Linked DNA regions of Caballeronia sp. LZ062. The protein of the gene in region 1 interacts with the protein of each later gene in a pairwise test. Links are inferred from orthologs where the notes say so. Each region holds a gene or a part of one and is shown in the gene's direction. Other genes may lie near its edges.

The links.
Region 2: the proteins of serC (region 1) and selB interact in binary tests that used the Escherichia coli proteins (3 or more experiments, as listed by UniProt). The link is inferred for Caballeronia sp. LZ062 from one-to-one orthologs.

Annotation. Positions count from the first base shown.
Region 1 is NZ_JARTWB010000002.1:504,477-511,662, forward strand. What follows is about bases 4,230-7,115. They hold serC (3-phosphoserine/phosphohydroxythreonine transaminase), read left to right. Parts: upstream 4,230-5,074; coding sequence 5,075-6,157; downstream 6,158-7,115. Other genes in these bases: P9239_RS08360 (DUF2059 domain-containing protein), read left to right, coding at 4,281-4,889; pheA (prephenate dehydratase), read left to right, coding at 6,202-7,115. Also shown: outer membrane protein OmpA, read right to left, coding at 110-775; gyrA (DNA gyrase subunit A), read left to right, coding at 1,439-4,102; more of pheA, read left to right, coding at 7,116-7,186. UniProt on the Escherichia coli protein: Catalyzes the reversible conversion of 3-phosphohydroxypyruvate to phosphoserine and of 3-hydroxy-2-oxo-4-phosphonooxybutanoate to phosphohydroxythreonine. Is involved in both pyridoxine and serine biosynthesis.
Region 2 is NZ_JARTWB010000001.1:640,353-655,924, reverse strand. The notes cover bases 4,783-7,782. They hold selB (selenocysteine-specific translation elongation factor), read left to right. Parts: upstream 4,783-5,319; coding sequence 5,320-7,245; downstream 7,246-7,782. Other genes in these bases: P9239_RS03050 (VTT domain-containing protein), read left to right, coding at 7,291-7,782; selA (L-seryl-tRNA(Sec) selenium transferase), read left to right, coding at 4,783-5,323. Also shown: fdxH (formate dehydrogenase subunit beta), read left to right, coding at 1,074-2,006; P9239_RS03070 (formate dehydrogenase subunit gamma), read left to right, coding at 1,993-2,643; formate dehydrogenase accessory protein FdhE, read left to right, coding at 2,859-3,875; more of selA, read left to right, coding at 3,872-4,782; more of P9239_RS03050, read left to right, coding at 7,783-9,294; P9239_RS03045 (DedA family protein), read left to right, coding at 9,338-9,958; P9239_RS03035 (AMP-binding protein), read left to right, coding at 10,341-11,573; P9239_RS03030 (phosphonate transporter), read left to right, coding at 11,727-12,116; P9239_RS03025 (diguanylate cyclase), read left to right, coding at 12,122-13,393; P9239_RS03020 (EAL domain-containing protein), read left to right, coding at 13,484-15,367; P9239_RS03015 (sensor domain-containing diguanylate cyclase), read right to left, coding at 15,458-15,572. UniProt on the Escherichia coli protein: Translation factor necessary for the incorporation of selenocysteine into proteins. It probably replaces EF-Tu for the insertion of selenocysteine directed by the UGA codon. SelB binds GTP and GDP.

The DNA of each region.
Region 1 (7,186 bases):
GGCGCGCCTCGGGCCGGCATTCCGCAAGAAACTTCGTCAATGCGCCGGCGCCGGGCATAAAAAAACCCCCGCCGAGGCGGGGGTTCGATCTGCGGCAAGCCGGCAGAACTTACTGTTGCGGCTGACGCGTCGTGCCGACAACTTCGACTTCCACGCGACGATCCGGTGCGAGGCAGGCGATGAGTTGCTTGCGGTTCTTCTGCGTGCACGAACCCTTCGTGACCGGGTCGCGCTTGCCTTTGCCTTCCGTGTAGATACGGTTGGCTTCGATGCCCTTGCTGACCAGGTACGCCTTCACAGCTTGCGCACGGCGCAGCGACAGACGGTCGTTGTACTTGTCCGAACCGATGCGGTCGGTGTAACCCGTTGCAACCACGACTTCCAGGTTCAGCGCGCCGATCTTCGATGCGAGATCGTCCAGCGCGGTCTTGCCGGCCGGCTTCAGGACTGCCTTGTCGAAGTCGAACAGGGCGTCGGCCTGGTACGTGACCTTCTGGCTGGTGATAGCGGGTGCTGCCGGCGGCGGCGGAGCAACTGCCGGAGCCGGAGCTTGCGCGACCAGTGCGCCATCGCACTTCGCGTTAGCCGTGGCCGGCGTCCAAAATGCGTCGCGCCAGCACAGTTCGTTCGTGCCGTTCATCCACACATACTCGCCCGTGCCATTCACCCAGTTGTCATTGACGGCTTGTCGCGAGGCCGGCACCGATTGCGCCGAGGCCGATGCAGCCATAACTGCGGTAGCTGCAATGAACGCGAGCTTTGAAAGTTTATTCATATTTCTCCTCTCGAAATTGAGATTACCGCAGGTTTACTGCGAGCCTTGTAGACGAAGACCGGTCATACATTGCTCGAAGTATAACATTCCCCTGCGGAACAAAACGCTTTGTATAGACTTCGAGCAGTGTCTAACTTTGTGCGTTGGCATTTTGCCATATCGTTCCCTTGCAACGATAAAAATATCCCTGCACCGAGTTCGCCCGCAACCTTATGTGGTGCCTCCGCAACAAGAAAGGGACAGTAGCCGGTCACAGTCCGGGGAAGGCGCCGAACGTGCGCACTTCACGTGCCTGAACGTGCCTTCCTGCGTATCTTCATCGCTGCCGCTTCGCCGTTTCGCGAAGAGGTGAGGCGGCATGATAGCCCGGCTCGATGACCAATTGACGGAAATCGTTCCCCAGTTTTTGTAAGTAATTGGTACAGCGTTCATGGCCCGCGGCGCTTGCGAGTAGCGACTCCGAGTACTTCAACACTATGTATACGCACCGCCCCGGGCGCACATGGGCCGCGTGGTAGAATCTCGCGATGCGCTGCGTTCGCAGCGCCGCAGCGTACGCCGGCTACGCGCCTGGCCGGCGCAAGTCGCGCGGCCGGCTCGCGGGTGTCGCGAAACTGACGAACGCGCTGCCGTGTCGCTGCTGCACAGTTCAAGACACGGATAATGGATCAATTCGCCAAAGAGACTCTGCCTATCTCCCTCGAGGAGGAAATGCGCCGTTCGTATCTCGATTACGCGATGAGCGTAATCGTCGGGCGCGCGCTTCCCGATGTCCGCGATGGCCTGAAGCCGGTGCATCGCCGGGCGCTGTACTCGATGCACGAACTGAATAACGACTGGAATCGCGCGTACAAGAAGTCGGCGCGTATCGTCGGCGACGTGATCGGTAAGTACCATCCGCACGGCGACGCCTCGGTGTACGAGACCATCGTTCGCATGGCGCAGCCGTTTTCGCTGCGTTACATGCTGGTAGACGGCCAGGGCAACTTCGGTTCTGTCGACGGCGACAACGCCGCCGCCATGCGCTACACCGAAATCCGCATGGCGAAAATCGGCCATGAGTTGCTCGCCGACATCGACAAGGAAACCGTCGACTTCGGTCCGAACTACGACGGCAGCGAGAACGAACCGCTCGTGCTGCCGGCGCGCATTCCGAATCTGCTGATCAACGGCTCGGCGGGCATCGCGGTCGGCATGGCGACCAATATTCCGCCGCACAATCTGCGCGAAATCGTCGATGCCTGTCTGCATCTGCTGAATAACCCTGAATCGTCGGTCGACGAGCTCATCGAGATCGTGCCCGCGCCGGACTTTCCGACGGCAGGCATCATCTATGGCGTGGCCGGCGTACGCGACGGCTATCGCACCGGCCGCGGGCGCGTCGTCATGCGCGCGGCCACGCACTTCGAAGAGATCGACCGCGGTCAGCGCATGGCGATCATCGTCGACGAAATTCCGTATCAGGTGAACAAGCGCACGCTGCTCGAGCGCATCGCGGAACTCGTCAACGAGAAGAAGATCGAGGGCATCTCCGACATTCGCGACGAATCCGACAAGAGCGGCATGCGCGTCGTGATCGAACTGAAGCGCGGAGAAGTGCCCGAAGTCGTCCTGAACAACCTGTACAAGCAGACGCAGCTTCAGGACACCTTCGGCATGAACCTGGTCGCGCTCGTCGACGGCCAGCCGAAGCTGCTGAATCTGAAGGAAATGCTGGAATGCTTCCTGTCGCATCGACGGGAAGTGCTGACGCGGCGCACGGTGTACGAACTGCGCAAGGCGCGCGACCGCGGGCACGTGCTCGAAGGTCTCGCCGTCGCGCTCGCGAACATCGACGAATTCATCGCGATCATCAAGGCCGCGCCCACGCCGCCTATCGCGAAACAGGAGTTGATGAACCGTCCGTGGGACTCGTCGCTCGTGCGCGAAATGCTGACGCGCGCCGAGACGGAAGCGTCGGGTGGACGTCTCGCGTACCGTCCGGAAGGGTTGAATCCGGCTTACGGTTTGCAGGAAGACGGCCTCTACAAGCTGTCGGACGTGCAGGCGCAGGAAATCTTGCAGATGCGTCTGCAACGCCTGACCGGCCTCGAGCAGGACAAGATCGTCGGCGAGTATCGCGAAGTCATGGCGCAGATCGCCGACCTGCTCGACATCCTCGCGCGCCCGGAACGCATTCGCCAGATGATCGTGGACGAACTCGGCCAGGTGCGCGCGGAATTCGGCGACGATCGCCGCTCGCGCATCGAAATGAATGCGACCGAGCTCAATACCGAAGACCTGATCACGCCGCAGGAAATGGTCGTGACCATGTCCCATGCCGGCTACGTGAAGTCGCAGCCGCTGTCCGAATACCGCGCGCAGAAGCGCGGCGGGCGCGGCAAGCAGGCCACGCAGATGAAGGAAGACGACTGGATCGACACGCTCTTCATCGCGAACACGCACGATCACATGCTGTGCTTCTCGAACCGCGGCCGCGTGTATTGGATCAAGGTGTACGAAGTGCCGCAGGGCTCGCGCAACTCGCGCGGCCGTCCGATCGTCAACATGTTCCCGTTGCAGGACGGCGAGAAGATCAACGTCGTTCTGCCGATCAAGGAATTCTCGGCGGACAAGTACGTGTTCATGGCCACCGCGCTCGGCACCGTCAAGAAGACGCCGCTCGAAGCGTTCAGCCGTCCGCTCAAGAAGGGCATCATCGCGGTCGGTCTGGATGACGGCGACTACCTCATCGGCGCGGCCATCACCGACGGCGCGCACGACGTCATGCTGTTCTCGGACTCGGGCAAGGCCGTGCGTTTCGACGAAAACGACGTCCGCGCGATGGGCCGCGAAGCGCGCGGCGTGCGTGGCATGCAGCTCGAAGAAGGGCAGCAGGTCATCGCGCTCTTGGTGGCGGGCGGCGAGAACCAGTCCGTGCTGACGGCCACGCAGAACGGTTTCGGCAAGCGCACGCCGATCAACGAATACACGCGCCACGGCCGCGGCACGAAGGGCATGATCGCGATCCAGACATCGGAGCGCAACGGCAAGGTGGTCGCCGCGACGCTCGTCGATTCGGAAAGCCAGATCATGCTGATCACCACGTCTGGCGTGCTCATTCGCACGCGTGTGTCCGAAATCCGCGAAATGGGCCGTGCAACCCAAGGTGTTACACTCATCAGCCTTGACGAGGGCACGAAGTTGTCGGGACTGCAGCATATCGCCGAAGCCGAGGCGGACGCCGAGCTCGAGGAAGCGGACGCAGCCAATGCCGCAGCGGACACCGACGCCTCAACTGCACCGCCGGACGACACGCCGAACGGCGAAGGTGACGAAAGCGCCTGATATTTTTTGTGTCGCCCGTTTCCGGTTATCGCTTTTGAAAGCCTGAATTGGTTAAGCTGCGCGACGTGAGCCTGATGTCGGCGCTGCGCTCTTCATGTGAAAGAAGCGCAGCGGCGGCTATGCGGACGTGCAAGGCTCGTCGCCAGTGCTGACTGAATATTTTTTACAGGGAGTAATGATGCAAGGACGTTTCAAGCAGTGGATGTTGCTGGCCGCTTTCGTGCCGACTTTCGCGATGGCTCAGTCGCTTCAGAACCAGGCGCCGAACCAGGCGGCGGCGCCGGCCGCAGCAGCACCGGTTGATCCGGCCAAGCAAGCTGCGATCAAGGATCTGCTGGACGCAATCGACGCGCAAAAGCTCGTCGGCGCAATCGGCAACAGCGCACAGATGCAAGCGAAGCAGCTCGTTCCGGCCATCCTGTCGGACGCGCTGTCGGAGAACAAGTCGCTGAACGACAAGCAGAAGCAGGCAGCCGTCCCGACGCTGCAGAAGAACGCAGTGCCGAAGCTGGTGGACTCGGCTGGCCAGGTGTTCGCCACGGACAACTTCCGCCAGGACGCCATGAAGGCCCAGTACGACGCATACGCGAAGTACTACTCGACCGACGAAATCAAGGATCTGACGAACTTCTACAAGAGCCCGACGGGCCGCAAGTTCATTCAGGTTCAGGACCAGGTTGGCCGCGACGTCGTCAACGGTCTGATGCAGAAGTACATGCCGCAAGCCATCAAGGCGACCCGCACGCAAGCGGACCAAGAAGTGGCAAGCGTCAAGCCGGGCAAGTAAGCACGGCGCGACAACCGGAAAACTCGCAGCGGGGCGCGCTGCCCCGCGCGTTGGCGGGTTTTCAGGACAGTGCGATAATGGCTGTTTGCGCGAAAGCGCAAGCAGCCATTTCTTTTTCAGGCGCGCGTCATCCGCTGAACCAAGCGACTCGACGCAACGTCGCGCCTGCCATTCGGGATTTCCACATGCGCGTGTTCAATTTCTCCGCCGGCCCGGCCGCCATGCCAGAAGAAGTGTTGAGGCAAGCCGCCGACGAAATGCTCGACTGGCAAGGTAGCGGCATGAGCGTGATGGAAATGAGCCACCGCGGCGCCGAATTCATGTCGATCCATGAAGCGGCGCTCGCGGACCTGCGCGAACTGCTGAACGTGCCTGCGTCGCATCGGATTCTGTTTCTGCAAGGCGGCGGCATTGGCGAGAACGCCATCGTGCCGATGAATCTGCTCGGCTCGAAAAAGACGGTGGATTTCGTCGTGACCGGTTCGTGGTCGACGAAGTCATACAAGGAAGCGCAGAAGTACTGCACGCCGCACATCGCGGCCACCGGCAAGACGGAAGAGGGCTACACGCGCGTGCCGGCCATCGGCGAGTGGAAGCTGTCCGACGATCCCGCCTACGTGCATCTGTGCACGAACGAAACCATCGACGGCGTCGAGGCGTTCGACATTCCCGATCTCGGCGACATTGCGCTCGTCGCGGATGCGTCGTCGCACATCCTGTCGCGTCCGATGGACGTCGCCAAGTTCGGCGCGCTCTTCGCGGGCGCGCAGAAAAACATCGGCATGGCGGGCGTGACGGTCGTGATGGTGCGCGAGGACTTGCTCGACCGCGCGCTGCCCATCTGCCCGTCCGCGTTCGAATGGAAGACGGTCGCCGAGAACAACTCGATGTTCAACACGCCGCCCACGTACGCCATCTACATGGCCGGGCTCGTCTTCAAGTGGCTGAAGAAGCAGGGCGGCCTCGAGGCGATGGAAGCGCGCAACGTCGAGAAAGCGAAGCTGCTCTACGACACCATCGACGCGAGCGATTTCTACGTGAACAAGGTGAATCGGCAGAACCGTTCGCGCATGAACGTGCCGTTCTTTCTCGCCGATGAATCGCGCAATACCGATTTCCTGGCCGGCGCCAAAGCGCGCGGGCTACTGCAGCTGAAGGGCCACAAGTCCGTCGGTGGCATGCGGGCATCGATCTACAACGCGGTGCCGGTCGAGGGCGTCAGGGCGCTCGTCGACTATATGAAGGAATTCGAGCGGACGAGCGCGTGAACGCGCCGTCGCTCCTCTAACCGCATTCGCACAACACGCACCGCATGGACGACGATCTTAATTCAAGACTCAAACCGCTGCGTGAGCGCATCGACGCGCTCGACGCACAACTCATCGCGCTGCTGAATCAGCGCGCTTCGGTCGCCCTCGAAGTGGGCGAGGTGAAGAAGCACTTCAACGCGCCGGTGTTTCGCCCGGAGCGCGAAATGCAGGTCATCGCGCGTTTGCAGGCCATCAGCGACGGCCCGCTCGCCGCCGACCACATCAGCGCGATCTGGCGCGAGATCATGGCCGCGAGCCGCGCGCTCGAACAGACGCTGCGCGCCGCGTTCCTCGGGCCCGTCGGCACCTACAGCGAACAGGCGATGTTCGAATACTTCGGGCATTCCATCGAGGGGCTGCCGTGCCCGTCCATCGACGAAGTGTTCCGCTCGGTCGAAGCCGGGGCGGCACAGTACGGCGTCGTGCCGGTCGAGAATTCGGCGGAAGGCGCGGTGTCGCGCACGCTGGATTTGCTGCTGCAAACGCAACTCGTGATCGGCGGCGAACTCGCCTTGCCGATTCATCACAATCTGCTGACGGCGTCCGGCTCTCTCGAAGGCGTGACGCGCGTTTGCGCACACCCGCAGGCGCTCGCGCAATGCCAGCGGTGGCTCTCCGCGAACGCGCCGCATCTGGAGCGGCAGGCGGTGTCGAGCAATGCGGAAGCGGCCCGCATGGCCGTGGCGGACCCGACGGTGGCGGCCATCGCCGGCGACCGCGCCGCGACGCACTACGGCCTCGGTGTCGTGTATTCGCTGATTCAGGACGATCCGCACAACCGCACGCGTTTTGTCATCATCGGCAAGCAGCCGTCGGATGCGAGCGGTCACGACCAGACGTCGCTCATCGTGTCTGTCGCTAACGAGCCGGGGGCGGTGTTCAAGCTGCTGGAGCCGCTCGCGAAGCACGGCGTGTCGATGACGCGCTTCGAGTCGCGGCCCGCGCGTGTCGGGACGTGGGAGTACTACTTCTATATCGATCTCGAAG
Region 2 (15,572 bases), on another replicon or contig:
CGGCAAGTATCCCGATCCGATCCTGAAGATGTCGTGGCCGTATGCCGACCCGGAAAGCCCGACGCCCGAAGAGCTCGCGATGGAGTTCAACGGCCGCGCGCTCGCCGACGTCACCGATCCGACCGACAAGACCAAGGTGCTCGCGAAGAAGGGCGAACAGCTCTCGAGCTTCGCCTTGCTGCGCGACGACGGTTCCACGGCGAGCGGATGCTGGATCTATTGCGGCGCGTGGACGCAGGCGGGCAATCAGATGGGCCGCCGCGACAACAGCGATCCGACCGGCATCGGCCAGACGCTGAACTGGGCGTGGGCGTGGCCGGTGAATCGCCGCGTGCTGTACAACCGCGCATCGTGCGATGTGAGCGGCAAGCCGTTCGATCCGTCGCGCAAGCTGATCGGCTGGAACGGAAAGGCATGGACCGGCGCGGACATTCCGGACTTCAAGGCGGACGAACCGCCGGAAAACGGCATGAATCCGTTCATCATGAATCCGGAAGGCGTGGCGCGTTTCTTCGCTCGCGACGGCATGAACGAAGGTCCGTTCCCTGTTCACTACGAACCGTTCGAGACGCCGCTCGGCTACAACCCGTTCTTCCCGAATGAGAAGAACGTCACGAGCAATCCGGCGGCGCGCGTGTTCCCGGACGACCGTGCGGCTTTCGGCACCGCCGATCAGTTCCCGCATACGGCCACTACGTATCGCCTGACCGAGCACTTCCACTACTGGACGAAGCACGTGAAGCTCAACGCGATCGTGCAGCCGCAGCAGTTCGTGGAAATCGGCGAGGACCTGGCGAAGGAAGTGGGCGTCGTCGCGGGCGATCGCGTGAAAGTGTCGAGCAATCGCGGGCACATCATCGCGGTGGCGCTCGTCACCAAACGCATCAAACCGCTGACCGTGGAGGGCAAGAAGGTGCAAACCGTCGGCCTGCCGCTGCACTGGGGCTTCAAGGGCCTGACGCAGCCGGGCTATCTCGTCAACACGCTGACGCCTTCCGTGGGCGACGGGAACTCGCAGACACCCGAGTTCAAGTCGTTCCTCGTGAAGGTCGAGAAGGCATAAGGAGACGAGAATGGCTCTGCAATCGCTCGATATCAAGCGCGTTTCCGCCACCACCACGCCGCCGCCGCAAGTCCGCGAGCCGGTCACGGGCACCGTCGCGAAGCTGATCGACGTGTCCAAGTGCATCGGCTGCAAGGCCTGCCAGACGGCGTGCATGGAGTGGAACGACCTGCGCGACGACGTGGGACACACGACCGGCATCTACGACAACCCGCGCGATCTCACCGAACATTCGTGGACGGTGATGCGCTTCACGGAGTACGAGAACCCGAAGGGCGACCTCGAATGGCTGATCCGCAAGGACGGCTGCATGCACTGCGAGGACCCGGGCTGTCTGAAGGCGTGTCCGTCGCCGGGCGCGATCGTTCAGTACACGAACGGCATCGTCGATTTCCACGAGGAAAACTGCATCGGCTGCGGCTACTGCGTGACCGGCTGCCCGTTCAACATTCCGCGCATCTCGAAGGAAGACAACCGCGCGTACAAGTGCACGCTCTGTTCCGATCGCGTCGCGGTCGGGCAGGAACCGGCGTGCGTGAAGACGTGTCCGACCGGCGCGATCATGTTCGGCACCAAGACCGACATGATCCAGCAGGCGGAAGACCGCGTGGAAGACCTGAAGGAGCGCGGTTTCGAGAACGCGGGTCTGTACAACCCGGCCGGCGTGGGCGGCACGCACGTCATGTACGTGCTGCATCACGCGGACCAGCCGGAGCTGTATCACGGGCTCGCGGAAAATCCGCGGATCAGTCCGCTCGTGTCGGTCTGGAAGGGTGTCACGAAGCCGCTCGCGGTCGCGGGCATGGCGCTCGCCGCGCTCGCCGGATTCTTCCACTACACGCGTGTCGGTCCGAACGAAGTGAGCGCGGAAGAGGAAGCCGAGGCACAGCGCGAGGTCGAAGCCGCACGCAACGAGAGGGAGCGTTCGAATGAAACACGATAGCGAATTGCGCGACGTGCGAGGCAACCGCCTGATCGTGCGCTACACGCCGAACGAGCGCACGAACCACTGGATCACCGCGATCAGCTTCGTGCTGCTCGCGTTGTCCGGGCTCGCGATGTTTCATCCGTCCATGTCGTGGCTCTATGCGATCTTCGGCGGCGGGCAATGGACGCGCATCCTGCATCCGTTCGTCGGCTGCGTGATGTTCCTCTCGTTCATGGTGCTCGCGCTGCGCGTGTGGCATCACAACCATCTGGACAAGAGCGACATCCAGTGGATGAAGCAGATCGACGACGTGCTCGCCAACCGCGAAGACCGCCTGCCCGAGATCGGCAAGTACAACGCCGGTCAGAAGCTCGTGTTCTACGTGATGGTGGCGAGCCTGCTGTTGCTGCTCGCTTCCGGCGTCGTGATCTGGCGCGCGTACTTCGCGTTCTACTTTCCGATCACGATCATCCGGCTCGCTGCGGTCGTGCACGCGGCCACGGCTTTCGTGCTGATTATGTCGATCATCATCCACATCTACGCAGGACTGTGGATCAAGGGATCGATCAGCGCGATGGTGCGCGGAACCGTGACGTATGGATGGGCGCGCAAGCACCATCCGCGCTGGTTCAAGGAAATCATCGGTAAGTAGGCGTCGCGGTCGCTCCGCGAAACGCCAGGGCAGTGATTCGAACCGCTCGCGCCTCGTTCAGGCCGGGCGGTTCTTCTTTGCACAGCACGATCCGCGCGACACAGCGCACACAGACGTGCGCCGTCTGAACGCTATCCGACAAGCTGTTATTCTTCTTTTCAGTGTGCCGCTTGCTCGGCACTGGAAGCACCAAAGCATTTCAAGGACGAACTCAAGTGGTCCAACGCATACTCGAATCCGCTGCATCGATCGAAGCTCTCGATCAGTCGGCCATTCCACGGCTGCGCATGCCTGAACGCGCAACGGTCTTCAGCGCGCGCGCCGCGCGCCTGCGCCAGCTTGCGGACGCAAGCCATCCCATCGCAGGCTATTTGCGCCTCATGGCGGCGCTCGCAGACGCACAGCAGCACGTGCTCGCGGACTTCAGCGCGCCGATGCCATCGCGCGAATCCATCGCGATCAATCAGCAGCATTCGATGCCCATCGTCCCCGCGCTCGGCGCCGACGAGCGCGATCCCGCATGGCGCGACGTGCTTTTCCTGCTGCTCGACCGCATCGAGGCCGCGGGCGCGCTCACGCCGCCGCTCGCGCAACTCGTCGCGCATTTGCGATCGATGCCGGCCGCCGCGCTCGACGCGCAAGCCGACGCCATTCTCGCGCTGCGTTTCGCGGAGATCGAGCCCGCCGCCGCGCCGTTCATCGTCGCGGCGCTGCAAGTGGTGTGGACGGACATCGCGAGCCGCATCGGCAGCTCGGAAGTGCCGTATATGGACACGTCCGGCGTGTGCCCCGTCTGCGGCACGATGCCGGTGGCGAGCGTCGTGCGCGTGGGCGGCGTCCACGAAGGCTATCGCTACGTGCAATGCGGGCTGTGTTCGACGGAGTGGCACGTCGTGCGCGCGAAGTGCTCGAATTGCGATTCAACGAAAGGCATCGCCTATCACGCGATGGACGGCTCGGAAGCCAGCACCGCGCAAACCGCTGAAGATGAGCAAGCCCGCGCCGAACGCGCGCGCAACGCGCCGCTGAAAGCGGAGTCGTGCGACGAATGCGGCACGTATCGCAAGATCGGCTATCAGGAGAAGGCGTACGACTTCGAGCCGTTCGCGGACGATCTCGCGAGCCTGACGCTCGATCTCCTGATGGGCGACGCAGGCTTCCGACGCCCCGCGCCGAATCCGTGGCTGTGGCCCGAACAGAGCGCGACGGACGAAGCAGGCGAAGCACAATGAGCGACGTGGCCGGCGGCGACGGAAGCGAACTGCGCGCGCTGATGGCGCGCGTGCCGTCGGTGGAGCGTGTGCTCGCATCGGCGGTATTCGAGCCGCTCATCGACGCCTACGGACGCACGCAGACGCTTGCCGCGCTGCGCGCGACGCTCGACGCATGGCGCGCCGACGCGCAGGCGGGCCGCGCATCCGTCGAGGCGCTCACGGAAACGATGCTCGGCCACGCCGTCGGTCTGCGGCTCGCGAGCCGCGCGCAAAGCCGCGTGCGCACCGTATTCAACCTGACGGGCACGGTGCTGCACACGAATCTTGGCCGCGCGTTGCTGCCGGACGAAGCCGTGCGCGCCGTCGCCGACGTGCTCACGCGTCCCGCGAATCTCGAATTCGACCTGGATACCGGCGCGCGCGGCGACCGCGACGATCTGATCAACGCGCTCATCTGCGAACTGACGGGCGCGGAAGCGGCGACTGTCGTGAACAACAATGCGGCGGCGGTGCTCCTGACTTTGTCGGCGCTCGCGCCGAGGAAAGAAGTGATCGTGTCGCGCGGCGAGCTCGTCGAAATTGGCGGCGCGTTCCGCATTCCGGACATCATGAGCCGCGCGGGCGCGAAGCTGCGCGAAGTCGGCACCACGAACCGCACGCATCTGAAGGATTACGAGGAAGCGATCAACGCGAAGACCGCGCTTCTCATGAAGGTTCATTGCAGCAACTACGCCGTGACCGGCTTCACCAAGGAAGTGACGACCGCCGAGCTCGCGCCGCTCGCGCGTGAACGCGGCTTGCCGGTCGCGGTCGACCTCGGCAGCGGCACGCTCGTCGATCTCACGCAATGGGGCCTGCCGCGCGAGGCGACCGTGCGCGAGACGGTGGAAGCCGGCGCGGACCTCGTCACGTTCAGCGGAGACAAGCTGCTGGGCGGTCCGCAAGCGGGTTTGATCGTCGGGCGCAAGGATCTCATTGCGAAGATCAAGAAGCATCCGCTCAAGCGCGCGCTGCGCGTCGGCAAGCTCACGCTCGCCGCGCTCGAAGCGGTGCTGCGCCTGTATCGCACGCCCGAGACGCTGCAAACCCGCCTTACGACGCTGCGCCTGCTCACGCGTCCCGCCGATGCCATGCGGCTTGCGGCCGAGCGCGTCCAGCCCGCGCTGCAGCGTCTGGCGGGCGACGCGTTCGCCGTGACCACCGAGCCGATGTTCAGCCAGATCGGCAGCGGCGCATTGCCGGTGGACGTGCTGCCGAGCTACGGGCTCGCGGTGCGGCTCGCGAACGGCAAGCGCGCGGGCGGGCAACTGAACCGCATCGAACGCAAGCTGCGCGCGTTGCCGCGGCCGGTGATCGGGCGCATCGCGGATGGCGCGCTCTGGCTCGACCTGCGTTGTCTCGAAGAAGCCGACGAAGCCGCATTCATCGCGCAACTCGACGGCCAAGGCCGGAGCGAAGACGCATGATCGTCGGGACGGCGGGGCATATCGACCACGGCAAGACCACGCTCGTGCGTGCGCTGTCCGGCGTGGACACGGACCGCCTGAAGGAAGAGAAGGCGCGCGGCATTTCCATCGAGCTCGGCTACGCGTATGTGGCGCTCGCGGATGGCGGCATGCTCGGCTTCATCGACGTGCCGGGCCACGAAAAGCTCGTGCATACGATGGCGGCGGGCGCGAGCGGCATCGACTTCGCGCTGGTCGTCATTGCAGCGGACGACGGCGTGATGCCGCAGACGCGCGAGCATCTCGCCATTCTCGAACTGCTCGGCGTGACGACGGGCGCGGTGGCGTTGACGAAGACTGATCGCGTCGACGAAGCCCGCGTGCGCGAAGTCCACGCGCAAATCGGAACGCTGCTCGCGCCGACGCCGCTCTGCGATGCGCCGATCTTCGACACCAACGCCACTGCCGCCGACGATCCCGGCGTGGCCGCGCTGAACGCGCATTTGCGCGAGGCCGCCGCGCACTGGCGCACGCGCCGCGACGACGGCTTTTTCCGCCTCGCGGTCGATCGCGTGTTCACGCTGTCGGGGCAAGGCACCATTGCGACAGGCGCGGCGTTCGCGGGCCGCGTGAGTGTGGGCGACGTGCTCGCGCTCGCGCCGCGCGAATCGGCGAGCGAAGTGCGCGTGCGCAGCATCCACGCGCAGAATCGCCCGGCGGAGGCGGGCCGCGCGGGCGAGCGTTGCGCGCTCAATCTCGCGGGCATCGACAAAGGCGCGCTCGCACGCGGCGATTGGATCGTCAATGCGCGCATCGCGAAAGCGTCGGAGCGGCTCGACGTCGAACTCACGCTGCTTGCCGATGCCGGGCTCACGCTCGCGCACTGGACCCCGCTGCACGTGCATCTGGGCACCACGCATCGCGTGGCGCACGTCGCGCTCCTGGAAGCGGATACGTTGGCGGCGGGGCAGTCGGCGCGCGTGCAGCTCGTCTTCGATCAACCGGTATGCGCGTTGCCGGGCGACCGCTTCATCGTGCGCAATGCGCAGGCGAGCCGCACCGTCGGCGGCGGTCGCGTGCTCGATCCGTTCGCGCCCGCCCGCAAGCGCCGCACGCCGCAGCGCCGCGCGTGGCTCGACGCGCTGACCGCATGGCTCGACACGAACCGCGCCGATGCGCTTTTCGACCAGTCGCCGTACGGCCTGCCGCGCTCGCTCGTGGAGCATTTGTGCGGGCGGCCGGCGGAATCGGTCGCGCTGCCGGACGGCTTGCGCCGCGTGTCTCTGTCCGACGACGCGCTATTCATCGCCGCCGCGCATTGGGACGCGCTCGCGGCGCGTCTCACGGACGCGCTCGCCGCTTTCCACGAACGCTTTTCCGACGAGCAAGGCCCCGACGCCGCGCGTCTGCGCCGCATGGCCGCGCCGCTCGCATCGGGTGCGCTGTGGCGCGCCCTGATCGACGATGCCGTCGCGCGCGGGACCGTTGCGCGGAGCGGGCCGTGGCTGCATCTGCCGTCGCATACGGTGGCGCTTGATGCCGCCGAAGAATCGCTCGCCAAAGCGGTGCTGGCGTCCATCGAACGCGGGCGCTTCGATCCGCCGTGGGTGCGCGACCTCGCGCGCGAACATGGCGCGCAGGAAGACGACATGCGGCGCCTCTTGCGCAAGCTCGCGCGGCGCGGCGACGTGTTGCAGGTCGTGCGCGATCTCTTCTATTCGCGCGTCGCCATCGCCGAACTCGCGCGGCTTGCGGCCGAACACGCAAGCACTCGAAATGGAGTGGCCAGCGGTATCGGCGCAGCGGAGTTTCGCGATGCAAGCGGTCTCGGCCGCAAACGCGCAATTCAGGTTTTGGAGTTCTTCGACCGGGTTGGTTACACTCGCTTTCACCGCGACTTGCACCTGTTGCGCACCGACAGCCGCTGGCACGAGCCGGTCTGAGCGGCTCCCGCCACGCCCTTTGCGCTTTTTGCGCCAGGCGAACCGATGGAGCATTCCTACTACGCGCTGCTGCATCTGCTGTCGGGCCATCCGGAATGGACGCTGGCGGTCGTGCTGCTCGCGTCGTTTCTCGAATCCGTCGCATTCATCGGCACTTTCGTGCCCGGCAGCACCGCGATGTTCATCGCCGGCGCGCTCGTCGGCGCGGGGGCGCTGAACCTCGGCTGGGTATTCGTCTGCGCGATCGCAGGCGCCATTGCCGGCGACGCCGCGAGCTTCTGCTTCGGCGCGCGCTATGCCGATGTCATCGCGCAGATGTGGCCTTTTCGCCGCCATCCGGGCGCGCTTGCAGCCGGCAAACGATACTTCCACGCGCACGGCGCGAAAAGCGTGGTGCTGGCGCGCTTCGTTGCGCCGATGCGCGCCGTGGTGCCGGTCGTCGCGGGACTGTCGGGCATGACGCCCGCGCGCTTTTTGGCCGTCAACGTCCTGAGCGCGCTCGTCTGGGCGCCGCTGCATATTTTGCCGGGCGTGGTGTTCGGCGCGTCCATCGAACTGGCGGGCGCGGTGTCGATCCGGCTCGTCGTCATTCTCGTGGCCGTGACGGCGCTCGGATGGCTCGTCTTCAATCTGGCGCGGGTGATCGTGGGGCACGCGAAGGGCTGGACGCTCGCATCGCGCGCTGCGCTGCTCGCGTGGGCGCAGCGCGGCGACGGCGCGGCGGCGCGCGTCGTGTCGCGCGCGCTCGATCCCGCCAATCCCGCGACCGCGCTTATCGTGGGCATTTCGGTGCTGCTGCTCGCCTCGGCGATGGCCTTTTTCTACGTGATGTCCAACGTGGCGCGCGGATCGTCGCTCGTGCAGGTGGATGTCTCCGTCTACCGGCTGCTGCAATCGTTCCGCTCGACGTGGGCCGATTCGATCCTCGATGCCGCCGCCGCGCTCGGCAGCACGCCGACGTTGCTCGCGGTCGCGGCGACGGTGGTCGTCTGGATGGTCTTCGAGCGGCGCTGGCGCACGGTCGCGTACTGGGTCGTCGCGGTCGTCTTCTCCCGATTGCTCGTCGGGGCGATCCGCCTGACGGCGCATCACGCGTTGCCGCTCTCGTTCGCGCCGGTCGAACACACGTTTCCGAGCCCGCATCTGGCGGCGACCGTCATCATTTACGGCTTCCTCGCGTTTCTGCTGCTGCGCCGCGTGGGTATGCTGACCGGCGTGTGCATCGCGACGGCGACGTCGGGCATCGTGACGGCAGTCGCGCTCGCGGGGCTCTACTTCGGACGCTTCACCATTTCCGATGCGCTCGGCGGCACGGCGCTCGCCGCCATGTGGGTGTTCCTCGTCGCGCTGACCGCCGTGTGGCGGCATCCCGGCAAGCCCAGGCGCCGTCCGTTGATGCCTTTCGCGGTGCTCGCCGTGATCTGCGCGAGCGTCGGATTGCAGTTGAGCGACGACACGCAGGCGCACAGCGCGCCGCCCGCCACCGTCGTCATCACGCCGATCCAGTGGATGGACACCTTCTGGCGCACGTTCTCCTGTTACCGGTCGAGCATGGACGGCGACCGCCGCGAGCCGATCACCGTGCAATGGGCCGCGACGCCCGCCGAGATCCGCGCGCAGCTTGCCAGCCGGGGATGGGCGGAAGGCAAAGGGCTGACCATGAAAAGTGTGATGTCGGTGGTTTCGCCCAACGCGCCCGCAACCGCGCTGCCGGTGCTGCCGCGCCTGAACAATGGCGAGCCGTCGAAGCTCGTGTTCACGCGCTCGTATCGCGGCCCGGACGAGCGTGACGTGCTGCGTTTCTGGCAGACGCGCTACGTCCTGAAAGAACGCGCGGACGCCGCGCCCACGCCCATCTGGCTGGGCTCGGTCGTTCACGAGCGGCTGCGGCGTCCGTCCTGGCCGTTCAACGTGCTGCGCCCGGACCGGCGCGTCGATCCGATGGCGTTCGAGCGCGGCGACGCGTCGAGCTGGCACGGCATCGAAATTGCGAACAGCGCGGGGTGCGGCAGTGTGCCGGTGATGCTGGTCCAGTCGAGGCCCCAATGATTTTCCGAAGCGATTGCCGATGCGTTCACCGCAGAGGTCGCTCTTGATCCAAATTCCGCCATCGGCGATTGCCCAGTGGGGCGCGGCCGCGGTCTTCGGCAACGTGCTGTTGACGCGTCTCGGCGTGCCGCTGCCGTCGGCGCCGTTGCTCGTCTTTGCCGGAACGTTGATCGCGAGCGGGCGGCTGTCGCTCTGGCATGTGCTCGTCGCGGCCGTCTGCGGCGCGTTGCTCGGCGACAGCGTGTGGTTTTCGGCGGGGCGCATCTACGGGCGGCGGCTCGTGGCCGCGCTCGCGCGCCGCTCATATGCGGTTGATTCCGGCATCCGCACGACGAGCGAACTCTTCGAACGGTACGGCGCCCCGATCATCGCGTTATCGAAGTTCGTGCCGGGGCTCGGACTCGTCACGCCGCCGCTGATGGGCACGACGCGCATTGCCCCGCTCGTCTTCTTCCTGTGGGATGCGGCGGGCATCGGGGCGTGGTCGGCGTTCTGGGTGCTGGGCGGCGCGTTGTTTCAGCGGCAATTGCACTTCGCGCTCGTTGAGTTGCAGATGCACGGGGCGACCGTGATCGACTTGCTCGCGCTGCTTGCGTTGTTGTACTGCGCGTACCGCTTCCTGCGACGACGCACGCCAGGCCGGCCGCGCGACGATGCGCGCTGACGCGTGCGGTTCGCCTTGGGCAGCTATAATCGAGGGCTTCGTTCTGTTGCCTCATTCTTTTCTTCGGCCGGGGAAGGCATCCGTATCCGGTGGTGCGGCTGGGCTTCAAACCCAGTTGGGGGTGTCAGACACTCCCAGGTAGGTTCGACTCCTGCTGCCTTCCGCCATTCGCTCTCAGCGCGAGAGAAATGGTCGTCTGTCTCGTTGCGCGAAGCCTGGCGTCCTTCATCGATAATGACGTGCGCAGCCAGTTCTAAAGCTTCCTGCCACTTTGCCGTAATTGCATTGACACGTCGTCGGCGCTCGGCCGAATGAATGGACGCACACACGCAGAAGCGCCGTCTTTACCGCTATCTTCAAACTCCACCAAGCAAATACAGAGATGTCTGCCGCATTGGACTTCGATCACAGCAAATGGTACGAAGCACCGGGGGTCCTGGCGCGCTTTCTCGGCGATGCCATTGCAGCGGAACTGCGGCACCTGCGGCCGGGAGGCGCGACGCTCCAACCATTTCCCTGGTCGCCGGAACTGAGTATGGGAGAAGACGGCCTCGGTCTGGATTCGATCGAACGGCTTTCCATTGCGACATCTCTCTCCGAACTGATTCAGCTCGACAAGAGCGGACGTGACGAAGCGCTCTTGAACCAGCGCGACTTCGGCGAATGGCTCGACGTCGCCGCCAGTGGATTGAAGGAGTACAGCGCTCAACTGGTTTTCCGAACTTCGGGCTCGACTGGCAAGCCGAAACGATGTGCTCACGCATTGGCGGACCTCGAGCGAGAGGCCGAACACCTCGCCACGATTCTGGCCGGAACGCGCCGCGTCCTTGCGGCGGTTCCGGCGCATCACATCTACGGCTTTCTGTTCACCGTGCTGTTGCCGTTTGAGTTGAGCGGCATCGAGGTCATTGACGTCCGGCATGTTACGCCGTCGGCATTGCCGCGCATGATGGCACCGGGCGACGTTCTCGTCAGCCATCCGGCGCACCTGGCGCTCGTTGCCCGCTTCACAGACTCACTTCCTCGGGGCGTATCGGCGCTGACATCGACCGCGCCGTGTCCAGCGGAGCTCGCGCAAGCCCTCACCGCCGAAGGCGCCTTCGACCGCGTGCTGGAGATATATGGAAGCTCGGAAACGGCTGGCGTCGGCGTGCGCGAGGCACCTGCGTCCGATTTTCAGCTGATGCCTTTCTGGACGCGAGACGCTGCGGACGCCACTCGGCTCGTCCACCGCGCGCACGACCGCGGTGAAAGAAGCGTGACGCTGCAAGACCATCTGCAATGGATCACTGAGGATAGCTTCATAGTGAGTGGCCGACGCGACAACGCTGTACAGGTGGCGGGCACGAACGTCTTTCCCGCGCGCGTGCGTGAAGCGCTTCTGCAACATCCTCACGTCGATGATGCCGCCGTCCGTTTAATGGACCCGAGCGAGGGTGCGCGGCTGAAGGCGTTCGTTGTTCCTTCAGCGGGTGTAGACGTCGAACGGCTTGCAATCGACCTTCAGCGATGGACAGTGGCACGACTATCCGCGCCGGAGCGGCCAAAGAGCTTTACGTTCGGTGCACGGCTCCCTCTGAGTGATTGCGGCAAGGACTCGAACTGGTGCGTGTAGCCGGCAACGCACGAACTCAACGACGCTCAACCTATGGACATGCCGCAACGCGATCCCTACCACAGCCGCCTGAAAAGGATCGGACGATAAAGTATTCGAAGCTGCTGCCGTTATAAATTGCGAGCGACTATCCTTCACGCGGAGACAAGACTAATGGCTAGCCAGTCTACCTTTGAGAGTACTTTCGATTCTGTGTTATTCGACGACCTCGTTGCAGCCGGTGAATCCGGGCTCGATGAACTCGCGTTCGGGGTCATCGGGTTCGACGCGGCGTATGCCGTGACTCATTACAACGCTGTCGAGTCATCGAGCGCCGGGCTGAGTGCCACGCGCGTTCTCGGCAGGCATCTGTTCGAAGAAGTGGCGCCGTGCATGAACAACTTCATGGTGGCCCAACGGTTCGAAGACGAAGCTGAACTGGACGAAGTAGTGCCGTACGTCCTGACGCTGCGCATGAGGCCGACACCGGTCCAACTGAGGCTCATGAAGTCCGGTCGCAGCGGAACGCGTTTCTTGCTCGTGCAACGTCAGAGCAGCAAGTGAACGTCATGACTACCGTGGACGGCGTTTGCGAAGCGGAGCACGAGGCGCTGCTATCGTTCATGTACATGTCGCCCATCGGCATCATTCGGAGTGGCTTGAATGGCGACGTCGACATGCTCAACCCGGTCGCCGTCCAGCTGCTCATGCCGGTTGCGGGGCGCATGGGTGTGGGTAACGTCTTCGAGAGCCTGACGAACGTCGCACCGGAATTGCGCAATCTCGTGTCGAGCTTTTCGGCCGAGCGAGGTCGAGTGTGCGAAGGTCATCGAATCGTGATTGCGCCGAGCGCCGATCGTCCGACGGTACTGTCATGCAACATCATCAAGGTCAACAGCAGTACCTTGATGATGACGCTCTCCGACATTTCCCGTCAGGTCGAGGCCGAGCGCCGCGCGAGACAGCATGAATCGTGGCTCGCGGGGATCTATACGAGCGTCAACGATTTCGCCTTCTTTACGCTCGACTCGGCCGGCCGTATCGACAGTTGGAACGGGTCCGTCGAGCAACTGACAGGCTTCGGCGCCGACGAGGTGCTCGGCCATACGCTGGACCTCTTTTATGCGCCCGAGACTGTCGATTCGTATTGCAGCCCCGAACACATTTCGCTGACACGCGAAGAAGGTTGGCACATTCAGGAGCGCTGGTGTGAAAGCAGAGAGGGCCGCCGCTATGCGGCGCAGATTCTGGTTGCCGTACTGCGCGAAGACAACGGCGAGATTGCGGGCTACTCGGTCGTTATACGCGACGTGTCCGAACGCAAGATTTCGAGCGACGAACTCACTCGCCTTCTGACGACCGACCACTTGACCGGCGCTGTGAATCGCGCGCATTTCTTCAAGCTCGCCGAGAAGGAGCTTGCGAGAGCGAGGCGATTGGGAAAGCCCTTGTCTTGCGTGATGATCGATGCCGATCACTTCAAGCGGATCAACGACACAGCCGGGCATCAGACGGGCGACCTCGTTCTGACGCAGATCGTTCAAAAGGCAAAAGCGAACCTGCGGTCGATCGACGTGCTGGCTCGCCTCGGCGGCGAAGAGTTTTGCCTGATGCTTCCGGGTACGTCCAGCGACGAGGCGCTTGTCATCGCGGAACGTGTGCGCGCAACCATCGCGGACGCCAAGATCGATACAGGCGCCGGCCCAGTACGGGTGACGGTGAGCGCGGGCATTGCATCCGTGACCGATTCGACGTCTTCCGTGAACGACTTGCTCGCGGCAGCGGATAAAGCACTCTATGCCGCCAAAACGGCGGGTCGGAACCGCGTGGAACTGGGTTAAGGGCAGGCATTTTTTGTGCGCTCACTCTGCGCAATCGTTCCTGACATGTTTTTCTGGTTGTCGAGGACCTAGAAAGCTCGACGCATGAGAATGAGTAAAGATCAATGCAACGGCGTGGCCGCATCACGCCTCGAATCCGACGATGCCTTCACATCGCGTGGCGTGAGAAGCGACGATGCTCATTGCGAGCAACCCGTGGAGGAGGCTCTTAAGCCTTCAGCCGACTCCGTTTCCGTGAACGAAGCGTTGATGGAGTTTCTGTATCGGGCGCCGATAGGGCTTCTACAGATTTCCGCGACCGGGGTGATCGAGATGATCAACCCGATGTCGGCGCGATTGCTGATGCCACTGTCGCCGGATGGAAACCTCGTCAACCTGTTCGACGTGCTGGAGGCGGTAGCGCCGCAATTCCGGCGCATGGTCCAGCAATACACGGCGCCTGCTGGTCCTGTCTGCGACGCAGTACGCATCACGGTTCCACGCGCTTTCAAGCGCAACGCTTCCTCGCAGGTCCTGTCGGTCAGTTTGCTCAAGCTCGACGAAAACCACCTGATGGCAATGGTGAGCGATGTAACGCTTGAGTCGCAGCGCGAGCAGTCTGTTCTGGACAAAAAGCTCGGCGAGGCGGCACGCCTGGACAAGCTGACCATGATGCCGAACCGCACCTCGATATGTGAGTTCATCGAGAACAATTCCTTGCATCGGGATGCAGACCGGCGCCCTCATTTCGGCGTCCTCTTCATCAATTGTGATCGCTTCAAGCAGATCAACGACTCTCTCGGTCACTCCGCGGGCGACGAAGTCCTGGCGGAAGTCGCAAATCGATTGATGACGACGATGCGTCTACCTGATGCGCAGAATCGCCAACATGACAGCGGCCTGCTCGCGGGTCGGCTCGGGGGCGACGAGTTCGTCGTGGTGATCGGCGAGCCACGATCCGAGTCGGACGTTCACTCGCTTGCGGATCGGCTACTGGCTGTGCTGAGTGAGCCGTACCGCATTGCCGATCAACACTTGCACCTGAGCGTCAGCATCGGGATCGTCCACTCGACTACCTCGAGCGCGCACCCCGACGCAATCCTTCAGGACGCCAGTATCGCAATGGTCGAGGCTAAACGTCGCGGTGGAGCCCGTTATGTGAGCTTCGAGCCTTCCATGCACGAGCGGGCGGCGCGCCGGGCGCAGATGGAAAACGACCTGCGTCGCGCGATCGTCAATCAGGAGTTGTTTGTCGTTTATCAACCGGTAGTCATGCTGGCATCGACCGTCGATCGGTCGTCTTTTCCGCCGCACGCCGCTGCTGTCGAAGCACTGGTGCGGTGGCGTCACCCGGTCCGGGGCGTCGTGCCGCCGGTAGAGTTCATCGGCGTGGCGGAGGAATGCGGCTTGATCGGCGCGTTGGGTGAATTCGTGCTGGACACCGCGTGCCGTCAGTTCGTCGCATGGAAGAGAGAGCTGGGGCGGCTCGCGCCCCGCTTGCTGGCGGTCAACCTGTCTCGCGCACAGTTGAACGAGGAAGGATTTGTCGCCTATGTTTCTCGCACGTTGCGGGAGAGCGGCATGGCCCCTGCCGAGCTTCAACTCGAAGTGACGGAGAGCCTCGCTGCGCAGGATGAATCCGTTCAGGCCACGTTGCGGCAGCTTCAGTTGCTCGGACTGACCTTGGCGCTCGACGACTTCGGAACGGGCTATTCTTCGCTGTCGAGCCTGCATCAGCTACCCGTCGCGACGGTCAAGATCGATCGATCGTTTGTCAGTCAGGCAGAGCAGAGCGCGCATCACCGGGTATTGATCGAAGCAACCGTTCGTGTGGCGGCCAGCCTCGATATGAACACCGTTGCAGAGGGCGTCGAAACAGAGGCACAGGCATCCGTGGTTCGTTCGCTCGGCTGCGAGAAAGGCCAGGGCTATTTCTTCAGCAAGCCGCTTGTGTCCGAGGATCTCGTCGAGTGGTTGAAGAGCAATGACGCGTGACCAATCTCGCTCGCGCGCTTCATCTGTCCTCAGACGTCTGAAAGTTCGAGACCGCGCCGTCCGTTCATGAGCGCGTGAGAGCAGGACCGATTACGACGCAGACCTCTGAGCCGCAAGACGGCCATTGCGCTGCTCGAAACGAGCGCTGGCGACGCGGTTTCGGCCGCGTGCCTTCGCGTCGTAAAGCGCGGCGTCTGCCGCTTCC